DNA from 3 places in the Halomonas sp. NYA30 genome. Region 1 is predicted to be linked to each of the others. Evidence: predicted binding sites of a transcription regulator. Region 1 holds the regulator's gene; each other region holds the start of a gene.

What was found. Region 1 encodes sigma-54, which starts transcription at its own class of promoters, with help from an activator protein. Its sites were predicted from a motif close to TGGCACNNNNNTTGCTNT; they were not measured.
Region 2: the regulator sigma-54 is predicted to act here: its motif matches at 1,237-1,254, upstream of ACWI0H_RS19465 (benzaldehyde dehydrogenase).
Region 3: the regulator sigma-54 is predicted to act here: its motif matches at 1,979-1,996, upstream of ACWI0H_RS19990 (urease accessory protein UreD).

The regions. Positions count from the first base shown of each region.
Region 1 covers NZ_OZ334477.1:1,791,620-1,794,855, reverse strand. Annotated here, with positions in the region: gene lptB (LPS export ABC transporter ATP-binding protein) at 5-754, shown strand; gene ACWI0H_RS08135 (RNA polymerase factor sigma-54) at 878-2,293, shown strand; gene hpf (ribosome hibernation-promoting factor, HPF/YfiA family) at 2,392-2,700, shown strand; gene ACWI0H_RS08125 (PTS sugar transporter subunit IIA) at 2,705-3,175, shown strand.
Region 2 covers NZ_OZ334477.1:4,202,779-4,206,014, forward strand. Annotated here, with positions in the region: gene ACWI0H_RS19460 (transporter) at 256-1,188, shown strand; gene ACWI0H_RS19465 (benzaldehyde dehydrogenase) at 1,329-2,795, shown strand; gene ACWI0H_RS19470 (NAD(P)-dependent alcohol dehydrogenase) at 2,848-3,236, shown strand, end outside.
Region 3 covers NZ_OZ334477.1:4,318,959-4,322,194, forward strand. Annotated here, with positions in the region: gene ureC (urease subunit alpha) at 1-366, opposite strand, end outside; gene ACWI0H_RS19980 (urease subunit beta) at 363-683, opposite strand; gene ureA (urease subunit gamma) at 722-1,024, opposite strand; gene ACWI0H_RS19990 (urease accessory protein UreD) at 1,052-1,936, opposite strand; gene ACWI0H_RS19995 (diguanylate cyclase) at 2,165-3,236, opposite strand, start outside.

The sequences.
Region 1 (3,236 bases):
AGCCTTGGCAACTACAGAAACTGCGCCAATCAAAACCCTATATGCCCATCACTTGGCCAAAAGCTATAAGCGACGCCGAGTTGTTAAAGACATCAATTTAGAGATCTCCCAAGGCAGCGTTGTGGGCTTGCTCGGCCCCAACGGTGCAGGCAAAACCACCTCTTTTTATATGATTGTGGGGCTGGTGAAATCCGATGCTGGCAAAGTGGGTATCGACGATGTAGATCTAACCCGCGCCCCAATGCATGAACGCGCTGCGGCGGGTATCGGCTACCTACCGCAAGAAGCGTCTATTTTTCGTAAATTATCGGTTGCCGATAATATTATGGCGATACTCGAAACGCGCAAAGAGCTCAGCCGTAGCGACCGCGAGCAGCGCCTGGAAGCGCTACTTGAAGATTTTCACATTACCCATATTCGCGACAACCTGGGCATGAGCCTTTCAGGCGGTGAACGCAGGCGTGTGGAGATTGCTCGCTCACTGGCGACAGAACCCGCATTCATTCTGCTGGACGAGCCCTTTGCTGGCGTAGACCCCATTTCGGTGGGCGAGATCAAAACCATTATTCGGGCATTAAAGCAGCGCCACATCGGCGTACTGATTACCGACCACAACGTTCGCGAAACCCTGGATATTTGTGATATCGCCTACATCGTGGGCGATGGTCAAATCATCGCCAGCGGCTCTCCAGCCTCGATACTCACTAACCAGAAAGTGAGGGAGGTTTATCTAGGCGCTGATTTCCGCCTCTAGCCTATTTTTCACTTCTAATTAGCGCTCTACAACAACTTTACTACCAATGGCATGCTTATTGCACTTGCACCGGAGACCTACTCACACTAGGGTGGAGCATTCTGATTAACGAGTGGTTCTCAGATGGTCATGAAAGCTTCTCTTCAACTGCGCATGGGCACACAGCTGACCATGACACCTCAGCTGCAGCAGGCCATTGCTCTGTTACAGCTATCAACGCTGGACTTACGTCAAGAAATTCAGCAGGCCCTAGATGCCAACCCCATGCTGGAACAAGAGGATGAATTTGGCGAACAGGCTGCCAGCGAGCCCAAAGAGGAAGAGTGGTCAGAGAGCATTCCCACCGAGCTCTCGGTAGATAGTGATTGGTCTGACACCTACCAAGATATGGGCAGTCACGGTGGCTCCAGCAGCGAAGGACCTGATTTTGAGCGCCAGGCTGCTGGCCAGAGTCTTCATGGGCACTTGCTGTGGCAGCTAGCCATGACTGATTTTGGCGCGCGAGAGCAACTTGTCGCAGAAAGTCTTATCGACGCGTTAGATGCTAATGGCTACTTAACTCAGCCGCTCAACGACATACGTGAAGGGCTTCGCGCCCAAGGTGTCGATGGGCTTAGCCAGCGCGAAGTAGAAACCATTCTGCTTAAGCTTCAGCAATTTGAGCCAACAGGAATATTCGCCCGCGACCTGCGGGAGTGCCTGATGCTGCAGCTGGCCACTCTTCCCGATGATACGCCGTTGCTGGTTCCTGCCCGCCGCTTAGTACGGCAGTTTCTGGAAGCGCTCGGCAAAGATGACATGCGCTTACTAAAACGCCGCCTGGGACTCGATGATGACCAGCTGGCTGATGTCATTCTCCTCATTCGTAGCCTTGATCCACGCCCGGGCAGCGCCTATGGCGATACCGATGATAGTTATGTAACGCCCGACCTGGTCGTACGCCATGACCACGAAGGCTGGCACTTAGAGCTCAATCCTGAGGCATTGCCAAGGCTTCGCATTCAGCCCGACTACGCAAGCTTAATAAAGCGTGCGGATAAAAGTCAGGACAATCAGTTTTTAAAAGAACACCTGCAGGAAGCACGCTGGCTGATCAAGAGCCTCTCTAGCCGCAACGATACGCTACTGCGCGTTGGCCGCGAGATTATCACCCGGCAAATTGGCTTTTTAGAACACGGCGAAGAAGCCATGAAGCCGCTCATATTGGCCGATATCGCCGAGGCCGTGGAAATGCACGAATCGACTATTTCCCGGGTAACCACTCAGAAATTTATTCATACGCCTCGCGGCGTATTTGAACTCAAATACTTTTTCTCAAGCCAAGTCAGCGGCCAGGATGGTGACAGCCATTCAAGCACCGCTATCCGCGCTCGGCTGAAGAAATTGGTTCAAGAGGAGCCGCCAGGCAAGCCGCTTTCTGATAGCCGCTTAGTCACGCTATTAGGGGAGGGGGGAATTCAAGTAGCGCGTCGAACGGTGGCTAAATACCGTGAAGCCATGGGCATTCCCTCCTCTAGCGAGCGACGTCGTTTGCGCTAGCACAAATCAACGTTTTAGGGAAACTCTCGACAAGGGCTTTGCAACGCGGCAAAAAGGGTTACAATCGAAGTACAGTCCGATGGATAAGGAGTACGTCAATGCAAGTTAATATCACTGGTCATCACGTAGAACTGACTGACGCCTTGCGTGACTATGTCAACGAAAAGCTTGAACGTGTAGAGCGCCATTACGACAACATAACCACGGTGCAAGTCACCTTATCTGTGGAGAAAGAGCGCCAGCAGGCCGCCTGTACACTGCACGCAGCAGGTGCTGATTTACATGCGGAAGCCCTAGACAGTGATATGTACGCCGCTATTGACGCATTAGCGGACAAAATTGATCGGCAACTCGTTAAACATAAGGAAAAAGCACAAGCTCGCGCCCAAGGCGCAGGCGTGCGTTAATTCAATGACGTTGGAAACCATACTCCCCCCGGAACGTGTTCTCTTTGACGTACCCGGGGGCAGCAAAAAAAGGGTGCTGGAATTTTTCAGCACCTTTATTGCCCAAAATATCCCCAGTCTGGACAGCCAAGAAGTGTTTAGCCGTTTAATTGGCCGTGAGCGCTTAGGCAGTACCGGGATTGGTAACGGCGTGGCTATTCCCCATGCGCGTAGTCCTCACTGCTCGGCCCCAATTGCTGGTTTTTTAAAACTCGCAGAAGCGATTGATTTTGATGCTATCGACGGCGACCCGGTGGATCTGGTGTTTGTATTGCTAGTGCCAGAAGAGGCTGATGACACACATCTCTCTCTGCTCGGCCAGGTAGCGACCATCATGAACGATGCGGATACGCGTCAGAAACTGCGTAAAGCAGGCAGCCAGCGCGAACTACTTGAGTTGCTTACCGCTAAAATTCGTGAGCAAATAACTTCCTGAAAGCCTAAACCTGCCAAGCGGTACTCAACGGCAGGTTGATTTGCGCTCACCACCCTTAACG
Region 2 (3,236 bases), 2.2 Mb from region 1:
CTGGGCCTCATGGCATAAGAGCAACAGAAGAGCGACGCATACACCCTAAGCTAAAGCTGTATCAAAATGAGAATGTTAAGACATTGCTCTCACTTTGAGACGCCTACGCACTATATCAAGGCCCTGAAGGAACGCTTGGGGATCATAAAAATCAACAACTTAAAATAAATATTCACGACCGTCTCAGTTGGCATGCTTCTCGCTACAGATTGCAGGCACCTTACAAGATCAATAAGCATGATGGAGATACATAACATGCGGACGTATAGCCTGCCCATGCACTGCAGCCCACTGAGCAAAAAGATTCGACATGTTCTCGCGATGGCTGGAGCATTAACGCTTAGCACCACCGCCACTTTAACCGCCAATGCCGCCGAAATTGCCACAGACCCGGGTGACTACGTACCACTACCAGAAGGCAGTACGCTAGGGCTGCTTTATTTACAGCATGCTAGCCGGGATTCAGTTTACGCGAACGGTGATTTGCTTCGCGATGATACGGGGCTCGATACCCGTATCGGTTTAGCCCGATTTATTCACTATCTGAATATCGGTGGGTATACCGTCAATCCCCAGATAATACTGCCTTTCGGTAGGGTTGAATTGAAAGCACCTTTCGGCCCTCTGGAGCCGACCTCCTCTAGTGGCATGGGCGATCCCATGATCGGCGCCACTACGTGGTTAGTGAACAACCCGGATCAACAAAAGTGGTTTGGTCTCTCCGCCTTTGCCTCAATGCCTGCGGGAAAGTACGACGCCTCTAATGGCCCCATTAATGTCGGTGAAAATCGCTGGAAAGGCATTTTCCAAGCAGGTTACGTCACCGGTCTTGGTGACGATTTTATGCTGGATATCATCGCCGAATACGCGACTTACGGCGATAACGATGACTTTATAGGTACGCGTCGTGAGCAAAATGATAGCCAAAGCCTACAGACACATTTCAAGTACTTACTCAGCCCTCAAAGCCACCTTGCCCTCTCCTACTATCACTCCTTCGGCGGCGAAACGACCGTTGGTGGTGTTCGGCAAGACGACGCACTTGATAACAGTCGTTGGCAGGCAACGTTCGCGACCTTTGTTCAACCCACTCTTCAACTCCAGATGCAGTACGGCCAGGACATTGATGTTGAAAATGGCTTCAAGGAAGAGCACCGCATTAACCTTCGAGCAGCCAAAGTATTCTGAATTAATTTCTAGCAACGCCAATACAATGGCATATGCCCTGGGCCTTGTTGCCACAAGCTTTTCTAAACACCGGGAAATTAAGGGAATGGCGTAGTACCGATATTGAAGCACGCGTGAGTCAATTGAAAAGGAGAAACATCATGTCCGATGCACGATTACTGACACCTTCCATATGGCACAAGCAAGTATTTACAGGCCAGTGGGTAGCAGGTTCCGGCGACATATTGAAGGTCAAAGCACCTGCCAGTGACGCAACACTTGGCCATATCGGCAGCGCTGCTAGCGAGCAGGTAGATGCCGTCGCCGAAAAAAGCTACGAAGCCGCCATAGCTTGGGGCAACACCCCGTACGATGAGCGTGCGGCAATCATGCGCCAAGCCGCCCGTACCGCCGAGGAGCACCAAGATGAATTGATCCATTGGCTTGTAGACGAGAGCGGTTCAACGCCTGCCAAGGCCGCGTTTGAAGTGGCGATATCAATAAAAGTACTACACGAAGCCGCCTCGTTACCTTCACGTGCGGCGGGAGAGCTGATGCCCTCAACGCCTGGCCGTCTCAATATCGCACGCCGTCGTCCTTTGGGTGTTGTCGGCGTCATATCACCTTTCAACTTTCCCCTGTACCTAGCTATACGCGCGGTCGCCCCTGCGCTGGCATTGGGTAATGCCGTCATACTCAAACCCGACCCACGCACCAGTGTATGTGGCGGTGTCAGTATGGCGCGCCTATTTGAACTGGCAGGCTTACCTGAAGGTGTGCTTGCGATGCTTCCAGGTGGCGGGGCAACAGGTGCGGCGCTTGTCGAGAACAGTAACGTTGCCATGATTCAGTTTACGGGCTCAACAGCCGCAGGGCGAAAAATTGGCGAAACCGCGGGCCGTTTGCTTAAGAAAGTATCGCTGGAGCTAGGCGGCAAAAACTCGCTGATCATACTTGATGATGCCGACCTAGATTTGGCCATTAGTAATGCCACTTGGGGGGCCTATCTGCATCAGGGTCAAATCTGCATGTCGAGCGGCCGCATTCTGGTTCAGCGGGACATCTATGATCGTTTCCTCGAACGCCTGACAGAGAAAGCACGCAGCTTAAGCGTTGGTGACCCGCGAAGTGGAGAATTCGCTCTCGGCCCATTGATTGACAAGGGCCAACTGGATCACGCATGTGACCTGCTGTCTCGCGCAAAAGCGTCCGGGGGCAACGTACTCGTGGGTGGTGAAACCGACGGGCTTTTCTTTAAGCCGGCGGTCGTCAGCGATGTCACCACCGATAACCCTATTTTTCACGAGGAGGCGTTTGCCCCTATTGCCGTGGTTATCCCTTTCGACACAGACGCAGAGGCAGTAGCACTTGCCAATAATACAGAGTATGGGCTATCGGCCGGGGTGATTTCGCGCGATGTGGGCCGTGCTTTACGCTTAGGCGAGCAGCTAAGAACAGGGTTGTTGCACATTAATGATCAAACAGTGAATGACGAAGTCATCAACCCCTTCGGCGGGGTTGGCGCCTCAGGCAATGGAACCAGCGTGGGGGGGAGCAGCAATATAGATGAATTCACGCAGTGGCAGTGGCTAACGCTCAAGGGGGAGGCGCCCGCCTACCCTCTTTAAATGCTGCCTTTAGCCAGAAATTTCTTATTACAACGCAATACCGAGGTGAACCATGACAAACAATACACACACAGACATCACAGTTGCAGTCACCCGAGAGAAAGGAGCTGACTTTACAATAGAAAAAGCAAGCATTCGCCCACCCCAGGGAGACGAAGTGCTGGTCAGGGTGGTGGCGACCGGTATGTGCCATACAGACCTGATCGTACGTGATCAGTATTATCCGGTGCCATTACCTGCCGTATTGGGGCATGAGGGCGCAGGTGTTGTGGAAGCCGTAGGCCCTGGAGTTACCTCACTTGAAATTGGCGACCACGTCGTCCTGAGTTATGCATACTGCGGTGCTTGCAACCCTTGTGATGCCGGACATGCATCGTACTGTAAAGACTTTTTTGGACGCAATTTCAGCGGTGGTGACCCCGACGGCTTCCAAGCCATTCG
Region 3 (3,236 bases), 2.1 Mb from region 1:
GATGATCTCGGTGCCGGGGCCAATCACGATCTCCACATCGGGCTGTACGTCGGGGTTACCCGCCTTGCCAATCGCGGCGATGCGACCTTTCTGAATACCCACGTCGGCTTTGACGATGCCCCACCAATCCAGAATCAGCGCGTTGGTGATGACGGTATCCATGACCGTGTCGTCGGCACGCTGGCTTTGGCCCATGCCGTCGCGGATGACTTTGCCGCCGCCGAACTTCACCTCATCACCGTAGTGGGTGGCGTCTTTCTCGACTTCGATCCACAGCTCGGTATCGCCCAGGCGAACGCGATCGCCCACCGTGGGGCCATACATATCGGCGTAGGCTTGTCGGCTGATCTTGTTGGTCGGCTTCATTGTTTATCCCCCTCTAGCGCGCCCATCACATCACCCCGGAAGCCGTAAATTTCGCGCTTACCCACAAAGGGAATCAGCGTGACTTCCCGGGTTTGGCCGGGCTCAAAGCGAATCGCTGTGCCGGCGGCCACATCCAGGCGAAAGCCTCGGGATTTGTCGCGATCGAAAACCAGCGCTGGGTTGGCTTCGGCGAAGTGGTAGTGGGAGCCGATCTGAATCGGGCGGTCGCCGGTATTGGCCACTTCGACACTAATTCGCTCACGCCCCACACACAGCTCGATATCACCCTCTTTTAATTGGTACTGTCCTGGAACCATTGGGCCGGGAATCATGATGCTCTCCTGGTTGCTGACAACTAGTTGATAGGTGTGTGGACAGTGACCAGCTTGGTGCCGTCGGGGAAAGTGGCTTCGACCTGCACTTCGTCAACCATGTCAGCCACGCCCTCCATCACATCGTCACGGCTAAGAATCTCGCGGCCGTAGCTCATCAAATCAGCCACACTGCGGCCATCCCGGGCGCCTTCCATAATCTCGAAGCTAATCAGCGCCACCGCTTCGGGGTAATTCAGCTTCAACCCGCGTGCCTTACGTCGCTCGGCCAGTTGAGCAGCGGAAAAAAGAAGCAGCTTGTCTTTGTCTCTTGGGGTTAATTCCATGGGGCGTTTCTCCAGCAATCTATTCGATTAGGTTAACCAAATACGCGGTGTGTGGGCGTCTCGCTCGATCCATAGGGGGCGCAAAAGTTGCCAAGCCTGTTCGCATAATGCCCAGGCTTCATTACGCGCGTTACCCAAGTAGCGTAATAGCAGCACGCCATGGCGGACGGTAACCGCCCAGCGCGGGTTATCCGGCAGCGCTTCACGTAAGGCTTCAATGGCTACAGGGGCGTCGGTAATCCCCACCGCCCAAAGCGTGGCTTGTACGGTGGCGCCACCCTGGCCCCAACGCCCCTTAAAGCGGGGGTGCAAAGGATCGAGGGGCTGGCGTTCTAGCCACAGCGGTTTGCCGTCCAGGGTTAAGCGGAAGTGCTGCTCAATACGCCCGGAAACATAGGGTAAGTCGCTGGCGGGGCGGCCTAGCGCCATCACTTCCCAGCCCAGGCAGCGGGCGCTGCCATGCAGCTCGATATGGGTGCGCTGCTCGCCTTTCGAGCCATCGAAGGCGATGGTCTCCTGGGGCAGCCACTCCAGAGTGGCGCCATCTTCAACGCTTAGCCGGGTGTGCTGAGTCCAAGCCACGCCCTGGCTATCAGCTTTGTAGAGTTTATTGGCAGCAGGCGTTGTGATTAGCGCATGGGCACCGCCCGCGACATGAGCGCTAATGGTGAGCGCATCGCCGCTCACCAGTCCGCCCGGCGGGTGCAGCACGTACACATGGCACGCCTCATCGCGGCCCTCTGGGTAGAATGGCCGCTGCACCCGCAGCGGCCCCTGGTGGCGAGCCTGTACCATGCGAGTAACGCCGTCACGTTGGGCAAACGTCAAGGCCAACGAGGCCGCCCAGTGGCGGCCTTGATCGAAGCGGTGGCCAGAGGCAATGTGTGGTTTGGCAAGTTCGCACAGGATCATGGGTTGCTATCGCTTCCTTTTTCACTAAGCCTTTGACATAGGTAAGCAATTAATGCGCCAAAATGGTGAAAAGCCTTGTTGTGCGGTCAATGGCAGGGATGAACGGCGGTGACTTGCAGTGCTACGCATCTAGACGCACCAATAAAGCACGACACTAGGCCTCATATGCACCAAATAAATGCACTCACTACTTATTTAGCGCTCAGCTTGCACTCACTTTTCACACCATTACTGCATAAAGACCCGGTTACGCCCGCCGCGCTTCGCTTCATAAAGAGCTTGATCAGCCCGCTGCAAGGAGTGGTGATAGTCCGGGTGGCCATCGTGAAGCGTTACACCCACGCTAATCGTCACGTTAAGCAGCGTATCGGCGCCAGCGAGCATCGGCTCTTTAGCCACCGATTGGCGTAAACGCTCAGCAAATAACCGGCTGCCGTCATGGTCAGTATTGACCAGCACAATCAAAAACTCCTCGCCGCCCATGCGAAACACGTAATCACCCCCACGGGTGGAGCGATCAAGGATGCTCGCCACCTGCTGCAGCACGTTGTCGCCAGCGTCGTGCCCATGAGTATCGTTGATCGATTTGAAGTGATCGATATCTACCATTAACAGCGCAAAGCAGTGCTCCGAATGGCGAGCAATGTCTATTTCGCGGTTAAGCACCACTGACAAAAACTTGCGGTTGAGCAACCGGGTTAAGCTGTCGCGCCCTGCGTCCAAACCGGAGGCACGCTCTATCACATTGTCGAGCAGCATCAACACCGTGCGGGCGGCATCACGAATCTCGCTCAGCGCCTTAAGTCGCTGGCTAGCATCTTCATGATGCAGCACTGCCAGCCACTCACTATCCACTTGCTGAATATGGCGTGAAATAGTGGCAATCTCTGGCACGCCCTCGAACGCATGGCACGCTTTATGGAAGTACCACAGACCAAAATCGGAATTCGACAACCGCGGCAGCGTGGCGATATTCTGCTGGGCGGCTATGGCAAACATCAGCGCATTCTCCCAATTCAACAGCGCCGAACGCTGGCGTTCACGCTCGTCGCCGATGCTTTGCGTAAGGGAAAATAGTTTGTACGACTCTTCGGTGCGCGCATTACGGTCACTGGCCACCGAGTAGGCGTGGCTCATGATTTCCATGGCCATATCGATATGATCAGAGACATACACCGCGGCATCCCCCGGCGATAGCGGACTTTTGAACGTGGCGTTGAGCTGCTGATAAAACGCCTGCTTCAGCTGCCGTGCCCCGTTTAGCACCAGGTTGACCGGAATATCGATGCGAGCATGCACC